2 regions of the Kitasatospora sp. HPM-01-4 genome follow, and region 2 is predicted to be linked to the other one. Evidence: riboswitches for the same ligand, from Rfam matches in the RefSeq annotation. Region 2 holds a riboswitch; the other holds the start of a gene.
The links. Region 2 has a riboswitch for cobalamin ahead of ACSMTC_RS03510 (ABC transporter substrate-binding protein). Riboswitches for the same ligand answer to the same signal wherever they lie in the genome.
Positions count from the first base shown of each region.

Region 1 (3,400 bases), 1.7 Mb from region 2:
CGGCGCGTCTTCGGCCGCCCGGTTGGACTGGGTGGAAGAGATCGGGCAACAGCCCGCAAACCGGGCCTGATATTCGAATTGTTGGCTTGATTCGAATGTCGTGCACCCAACAAAACTGAACAAAGCTGATCGACGAATCATCAGATCAAGGCCGGAAGTGATCCTTTGGCGGTCCTGATCGACGTGATCGACGATATACTCGGAGTAACCGTACCCTTGGCTCAGAGCAGCGGCGTGAGCCAGCGGCGCAGCACCTCGGCGTAGCCGTCCGGATCGGCGTTCCAGAGCTGGGCGTGCTCCGCGCCCGGCACCTCGTGCAGGCTCACCAGGTCGCTGCGGCGCTGCGCGAGGCGGCGGGCGGCCGCGATCGGCGCGATGCTGTCCGCCGGACTTCCCAGCAGCAGGGTCGGCACGCGCAGGCCGGTCCCGTCCGCGAGGCGGGCGAGGGCCTCCAGGTCCACCTTGGTACGGCCTTCTGCGGCCAGCGCGCCCAGGTTGGCGAGGGCGCTCGGGATGCCGGCGCGGACGCTCTCCCTGCGCACGCTCGCCGACCAGTCGAGGATCGGGGAGTCCAGTACCAGACCGGCGATCGGCTCCTGCCGGGAGGACCTTTCGGCGGCCATCAGGCACATCGTGGCGCCCAGCGACCAGCCGTACAGCACCACCCGCCCCGCGCCGCTGTCCAGGGCGAACCGGATCGCCGACTCGACGTCCCGCCACTCGGTCTCGCCGAAGTGGCCGAGCCCGTCCGGCGACGGCGGGGCGCCGGCGTCGCCCCGGTAGGTGACGGTGAGTGTCGGCATCTTCAGCGAGCGCAACACCGGGAGCACCGGCAGCGCCTGGGTGCGGTCGGCGCCCGGACCGTGCACCAGGATCACCCAGCTGCCGCGCATGGCGTCGACGCGCCAGGCCGGCAGCGGCCCGAGCTCGCCCTGGACGGCGGTCTCGGTGAACCCGATGCCGAGGGCGCTGGTCGGGTCTCCGCGGTAGACCCGGGGGGTCAGCTCGACCTCGGTGCCGGCGGTGAGGGTTCCGCTCTCCGAGCGTTCCAGCCGACGGGTGACGGTCTGGACGTCGGTGCCCAGGACCTCGCCGACCACCGCGTGGCCGCCGCGCGGCCACTCCAGTGCGTAGCGGCCCGGGCGTACCGTCTCCGGGGCCCGGGTGAGGGAGACGCGTCCGGCGGCGACGTCGTGCACCCACAGGTTGGCCTCGCCGGGCTTCCCGAACAGCGGGTGGACCGTGCGCTCGGACACCCTTCGGCCGATCAGGACGATCGCTGCTCCGGCTCCGACGGCGGCGACCGCCACAGCGGCGGCCGCCACGGCGGCGGCGGTTCCCCTACGCATAGTGTTCCCCGGTGTGAGCTGGTTTGGAAGGCACCTCCAGTGCACTCTCCGCGCGGCGGGCCTGCCACCGGAAGGCGGACCCGCGAACGGCCGCCCGGGGCCGCGGCCTCTTTACCACGGCCTCTTTACCGCGGCCTCTTTACCGCGGCCTCTCTACTGCGGCCCCTCTACTGCGGCCAGGGCGGCGGGCGGAGAGCTCCCGGAGACGGCGTGCCGCACGGCGGGCGGCCGAGGCGGTTGTGATCAAGCCCTCCGCGCGGTTTGTTGACTCCCGGTCGCGGACCGTGGTGGGATCTTTCAGCCAAACGGAGGCATGCAGAGGAAGCCGGTGCGAGTCCGGCGCGGTCCCGCCACTGTCACCGGGGAGCACGCTCGATCCATGGTCACGGTGGTCCGGTCGTACGGCTGCTGGAAGGCCCGAGGGTGTGTCCGACCCGGAAGCCAGGAGACTCTCGCCCCCGGTACGTCGATCCAGGGCGCGGACCCTGAGTGAGGACACGCCCGCCATGCAGGCTGCCCCGGCCGAGGTCAGGCCGCCGTTCGACCGAGCCGTACCCGTCGCCCGGGCCGCCGCCGAATCCGCGCCGTGCCCCGCCTGAATCGCGGCTCCGCCTTCGCCCTGGGCAGCATCGCCGGCTACCTCGCCGACGCCGCCTTCGCCGACCCCCGGCGCGGCCACCCGGTCGCCGTCTTCGGTACCGCTGCCGGGCGGCTGGAGCGCGCCCTGTGGCGTGACCACCGGGCGGCCGGCGCCGTGTACACCGCCGTCTGCGTCGGCACGGTCGCGGCCGGGGCGCACCTCGCCGGACGGGCACTCGGGCGCAGCCGGTACGGGCAGGCCGCGCTGGCCGCCGCCGCGACCTGGACGGTGCTCGGCGGTACCTCGCTGACCCGGGAGGCCACGACCATCGGCCGTTCCCTGCGCGCCGGTGAGCTCGCCGCCGCCCGGGAGCGGCTGCCTCATCTGTGCGGCCGCGATCCGAGCTCGCTGGACGAGCAGCAGATCGCGCGCGCGGTCGTCGAGTCGGTGGCCGAGAACACCGCCGATGCCGTGGTCAACGCGCTGACCTGGGGTGCGCTGGCCGGTACGCCCGGGCTGCTGGCCTTCAGGGCCGTCAACACGCTGGACGCGATGGTCGGGCACCGTTCGCCGCGCCACCTGCGCTTCGGCTGGGCCTCGGCGCGGCTGGACGACCTGGCCGGCTGGCCCGGTGCCCGGCTGACCGCCCTGCTCGCGGTGGCCGCCGCACCCGAACCCCGAAGGGCCTGGCGCGTCTGGCGGCGGGACGGCTCAGCGCACCCGAGTCCCAACGCCGGGCAGGCCGAGTCCGCGTTCGCCGGGGCGCTCGGGGTCCGGCTGGGCGGGACGCTGCGGTACGGCGAGCGGGTGGAGCACCGGCCGGTGCTCGGTGCGGAGTTGCGGCCGGTGGCGGTCGAGGACATCGAGCGGGCGTGCCTGCTCTCCCGGCGGGTCGGGGCCCTGGCGCTGGCGGTCACCGTGACCGCTCGGGCGCTGTGGGCCTGGCGGCGGGGGCGGTCGTGAGCCGCGGTCTGATGGCGGGTCCGGGCGGGCGGGTGGCCCCTGGGGAGCGCACGGAACCGCGCGAGCGGCTCGTCGAGGCAGTCCGCGCTTGTTCGCGTGTTTCCTCGCGCCCCCGGACGGTGCCGGAGCGGGTGGCCGGGAGCGGTGCCGAGGCGGACGGCCGCTCGCGCGGTTCCTCGCGCCTGCGGGTACTGCCCTTGGGAAGGACTGTCGAGCGGAGCGGAGGAGCATGAGCGGGGCACTGCTGGTCGCCGGGACGACCTCGGATGCGGGCAAGAGCGTGGTCACGGCGGGCATCTGCCGCTGGCTGGCCCGACAGGGCGTCAGGGTGGCGCCGTTCAAGGCGCAGAACATGTCGCTCAACTCCTTCGTCACGGCCGACGGCGCCGAGATCGGCCGCGCGCAGGCGATGCAGGCTCAGGCCGCCCGGGTCGAGCCGGAGGCGGCGATGAATCCCGTGCTGCTGAAGCCCGGTGGCGACGGCCGCAGCCAGGTGGTGCTGCTCGGC
Region 1 is NZ_JBPQGP010000005.1:2,575,139-2,578,538, forward strand. Features, by position in the region: gene ACSMTC_RS10870 (alpha/beta hydrolase family protein) at 222-1,349, opposite strand; cobalamin riboswitch at 1,642-1,823, shown strand; gene ACSMTC_RS10875 (cobalamin biosynthesis protein) at 1,945-2,892, shown strand; gene ACSMTC_RS10880 (cobyric acid synthase) at 3,122-3,400, shown strand, end outside.
Region 1: it holds a riboswitch for cobalamin, as region 2 does, so the genes downstream of both, ACSMTC_RS10875 (cobalamin biosynthesis protein) here and ACSMTC_RS03510 (ABC transporter substrate-binding protein) in region 2, are expected to answer to the same signal.

Region 2 (3,400 bases):
GACGAGACGGACCACATGCGGTACGACCAGGCCGAGGAACCCGATGACGCCGGTGTTGGCGACCAGGCACGCGGTCACCAGCGCAGCGGTGGCGACGAGGACCCAGCGGGTGCGCTCGACGTGGACGCCGAGGGAGCGGGCGGCGGTCTCGCCGAAGGCGAAGGCGTCCAGGTCGCGGGCCGAGGAGGCCAGGACCGTGACACCGGCCAGCGCGACCGCGGTCAGGAAGACGGCGGTGGGCCACCGCACGCCGGCGACCGAGCCCAGCGTCCACTCCATGACACCGCGCGCCGCGTTGCGGTCCCCGAGGACCAGCACGACGAACGAGGTGTAAGCCCCGCACATCTGTCCCACCGCGATGCCGGCGAGCACGGTCCGGGCGGTCGGTAGCGACCGGGTGCGCGCGCCGGCCAGTGCCAGGACGACGACAGCGGCCAGCAGGGCACCGGTGAAGGCTGCCGTCGCCACCGCGCCGGTGCCCACGGCGCCGGACACGCCGACGCCGAGGACGATCACGGTGACCGCGCCGGCGGCGGCTCCGTCCGAGATCCCGAGCAGGAAGGGATCGGCCAGGTCGTTCCCGGTCAGCGTCTGCAACACCGCACCGCAGACCGCGAGGCCGGCGCCGGTGGCAGCCGCTCCCAGAACCCGGGGCAGCCGCAACTGCCAGACGATCTGGTCGTCCAGCAGCGTCACGTGCGGGCCGCCCAGCCCGAGACGGCGCACCACGACATCGATCACCGTCCGGACCGGCTCGTGTTGTGAGCCCACGGCCAGGCCGAGGAGCACGGTGGTCAGTAGCAAGGCCACACCGATGGCCAGGGCCGCCGTCGCGTGGCCCGGACCAGAGGGCCGCACGGCGGGGTGGGGTGCGGTGGTCATGAACCCGGGTGCAGTCGGCTCAGTCCCGCGGACACCCGGGCGGCACCGTCAGCGAGCAGCACGCCGGGAGTCGACTCCGAGAACGGCACCACCACGAAAGCCTTGTGCTGCACGGCGGTGAGCTTGCTCAGCACCGGGTCGTTCTCCAAGTAGTCGATCTTGGACTGGGCCGTGTCCCAGCCGGCGTCCGCGACCACGATGGCGTCCGGGTCCGCCGCGACGACCTTCTCCCAGCTCACGTTCTGCCAGCCACCGGGCAGGTCCCCGAAGACGTTGCGGGCGCCCACGGCATCGAGCACGAGTTGAGGTCCGCCGTGGCCGGCACCGACGAACGGCGTCTTGGTGTCCGAGTCGTACCACAGGACCTTCAGGCCCTTGCCCGCGGCCGTCGCCGTGAACTGGGCCAGCTTCTGCTCCTGCTGCTGCTGGATCGCGGCGGCCCGCTCCGTGACACCGAAGACCTTGGCGACGTCGTTCAGTTCGCCCCACACCGCCTGCCAGGTCGTCGGCGGCACCTGGCTCTTGTCCGAGCAGCCGAACGGGGACAGGTACGACGGGATGCCCTGGCCACGCAGTTCCTCCCGGGTGCCCGCGACCTTGTCGGTGAACGCGCTGGAGTAGGAGGCGTACAGGAAGTCGGGACGGGCCGCGAGGAGCTTCTCCTTCGTCGGGTAGTCCTTGGAGAGCACCGGGACGGAGTCGTAGGCCGCCTTCCACTTCTCCGGGACGGAATCGTCGAGGTAGGCGGTACCGGCCATGCGGGACTGCAGGCCAAGGGCCAGGGCCACCTCGGTGGCACCCTCGTTGAGCGTCACCAGCCGGTCGGGCGGCGCGCCGACCGTCACGGTGGTCCCGCAATTGGCCACGCTGACCGGCTCGGCACTTCCGGTCGTCCCGCCGGACGCGACGGGCGCGGGGGCGCCCGTGCAAGCTCCGAGCGCGCCGATGAACAGCAAGGCCGCGACCGCGCGGCCGACACGTATCGGACCTGCGGGACGTACGGAACGTATGGATCGGAACGGATGCGGCAGACCGCTGGGCACGTGTTCTCCAAAACCCTCGTGGAACATGTCGCGCCGTGGCCGGTCTCCTGGCTTCCGCATCGACGCGCCGCGGCCGACCTTCCCGAGCGGCTCTTCCAGCCCGCCCAGTGGCCCTGACCGCTGGGAAAGCCGGTCAGCGAGGGCCGCGGTACTCCGCGGCAACAGTGGCGAGGGCCGCACCGGACTCCGACCGGTTTCCCGAACACCACGGCGATGGCAAGGTATCAGGCATGGTCAGATTGGTGCTGGCCAGCTCGTGGGATGATCGTTTGGATCGTTCGTGGGGTTGTGGGAGGGATCGGCTGTGGGGGCCGGGGAGGGGGTCGTACAAGGGGTTTCCGGTTCCCGGCGGGGATCATCTCCCACGCGGTATGGCTGCACCACCGCTTCCCTCTGCCCTGAGCCGAGGCCGAGGCCGACTTCGCCGTACGGGCGTATGTGGCCCGAAAACGGCGAGGTCAGGCCGTGCCGGTCGGCCGACTTGAGGACGTCCACCGGCCATGCGAAGTGTCGGCAGCCGACTGCGGACACCACGAACCCAACCGCTTCCCGTGTCCCGCCCGCGTTTGTGCAGGTGGGACACGGTGCCACTCGGACTACCGCACGACGTTGAGGTAGCTCATCATGCCGTTGTCCTCGTGCGCGGCGATGTGGCAGTGGAACATCCACCTGCCGGGGTAGTCGGTGAAGGCGACCCGGATCACCACCCGGCCGGGGGTCCCGTTCACCGCGTGCGGCACCGAGACGATGTCCTGGCGGTGGGTGTAGGGCTGCGCCGCGCCGTTGATCGAGGTCACCTGGAAGGCGTTGGTGTGCAGGTGGAAGGGGTGGTCTTCACCGGACTGGTTGACGATGGTCCACTCCTCGACGGTGCCGAGCCTGGCGGGGGTGTCGAAGACGGAGGAGTCCATCGAGAACCGCCTGCCGTTGATGTAGAAGACGGTGCCGTCGGCGTTCTCGGACAGGACCAGGGTGCGGTGCTGTGCGACGGGGACGGCTGAGAGGTCGGCCGGGGCGGTCGGCATCGGGCCGCTCACACCGGGAAGGCGCGGCGCCTCGTCGCCGGTGACGTCGATGGTGGCCAGTGGGGTGTCGGGGTAGGCGTCGCCCTGCGGTCCGTTGCTGTACGCGGTGGTGCGCAGCACGGTGGTCCCGGGGCTGGAGCAGGCGGTGACCAGGACGTCGTAGCGCTTGCCCGGTGGCAGCAGCAGGGTGTCGGCGTCGCTGGTCCGCGCGACGGGGGAGCCGTCCTCTCCGATGACGGTGAAGTGGTGGCCGTCCAGGCGGAGTTGGTAGAAGATGTCGGCCCCGATGTTGGCCAGTCGCCACAGTTGGGTCTCGTCGGGCCTCATCGTGAGTACCGGCCGCAGTTGGCCGTTGACCAGGCGCACCGTCGGGTTGTCGGAGTCGATCGAGGTGGTGGCGGTGTTCTGCGCGATGTGGCCGCTCGCATCGAGCTGAACGTCCTTCAGCGC
Region 2 is NZ_JBPQGP010000005.1:859,568-862,967, reverse strand. Features, by position in the region: gene ACSMTC_RS03515 (FecCD family ABC transporter permease) at 1-882, opposite strand, end outside; gene ACSMTC_RS03510 (ABC transporter substrate-binding protein) at 879-1,748, opposite strand; cobalamin riboswitch at 1,946-2,150, opposite strand; gene ACSMTC_RS03505 (multicopper oxidase family protein) at 2,522-3,400, opposite strand, start outside.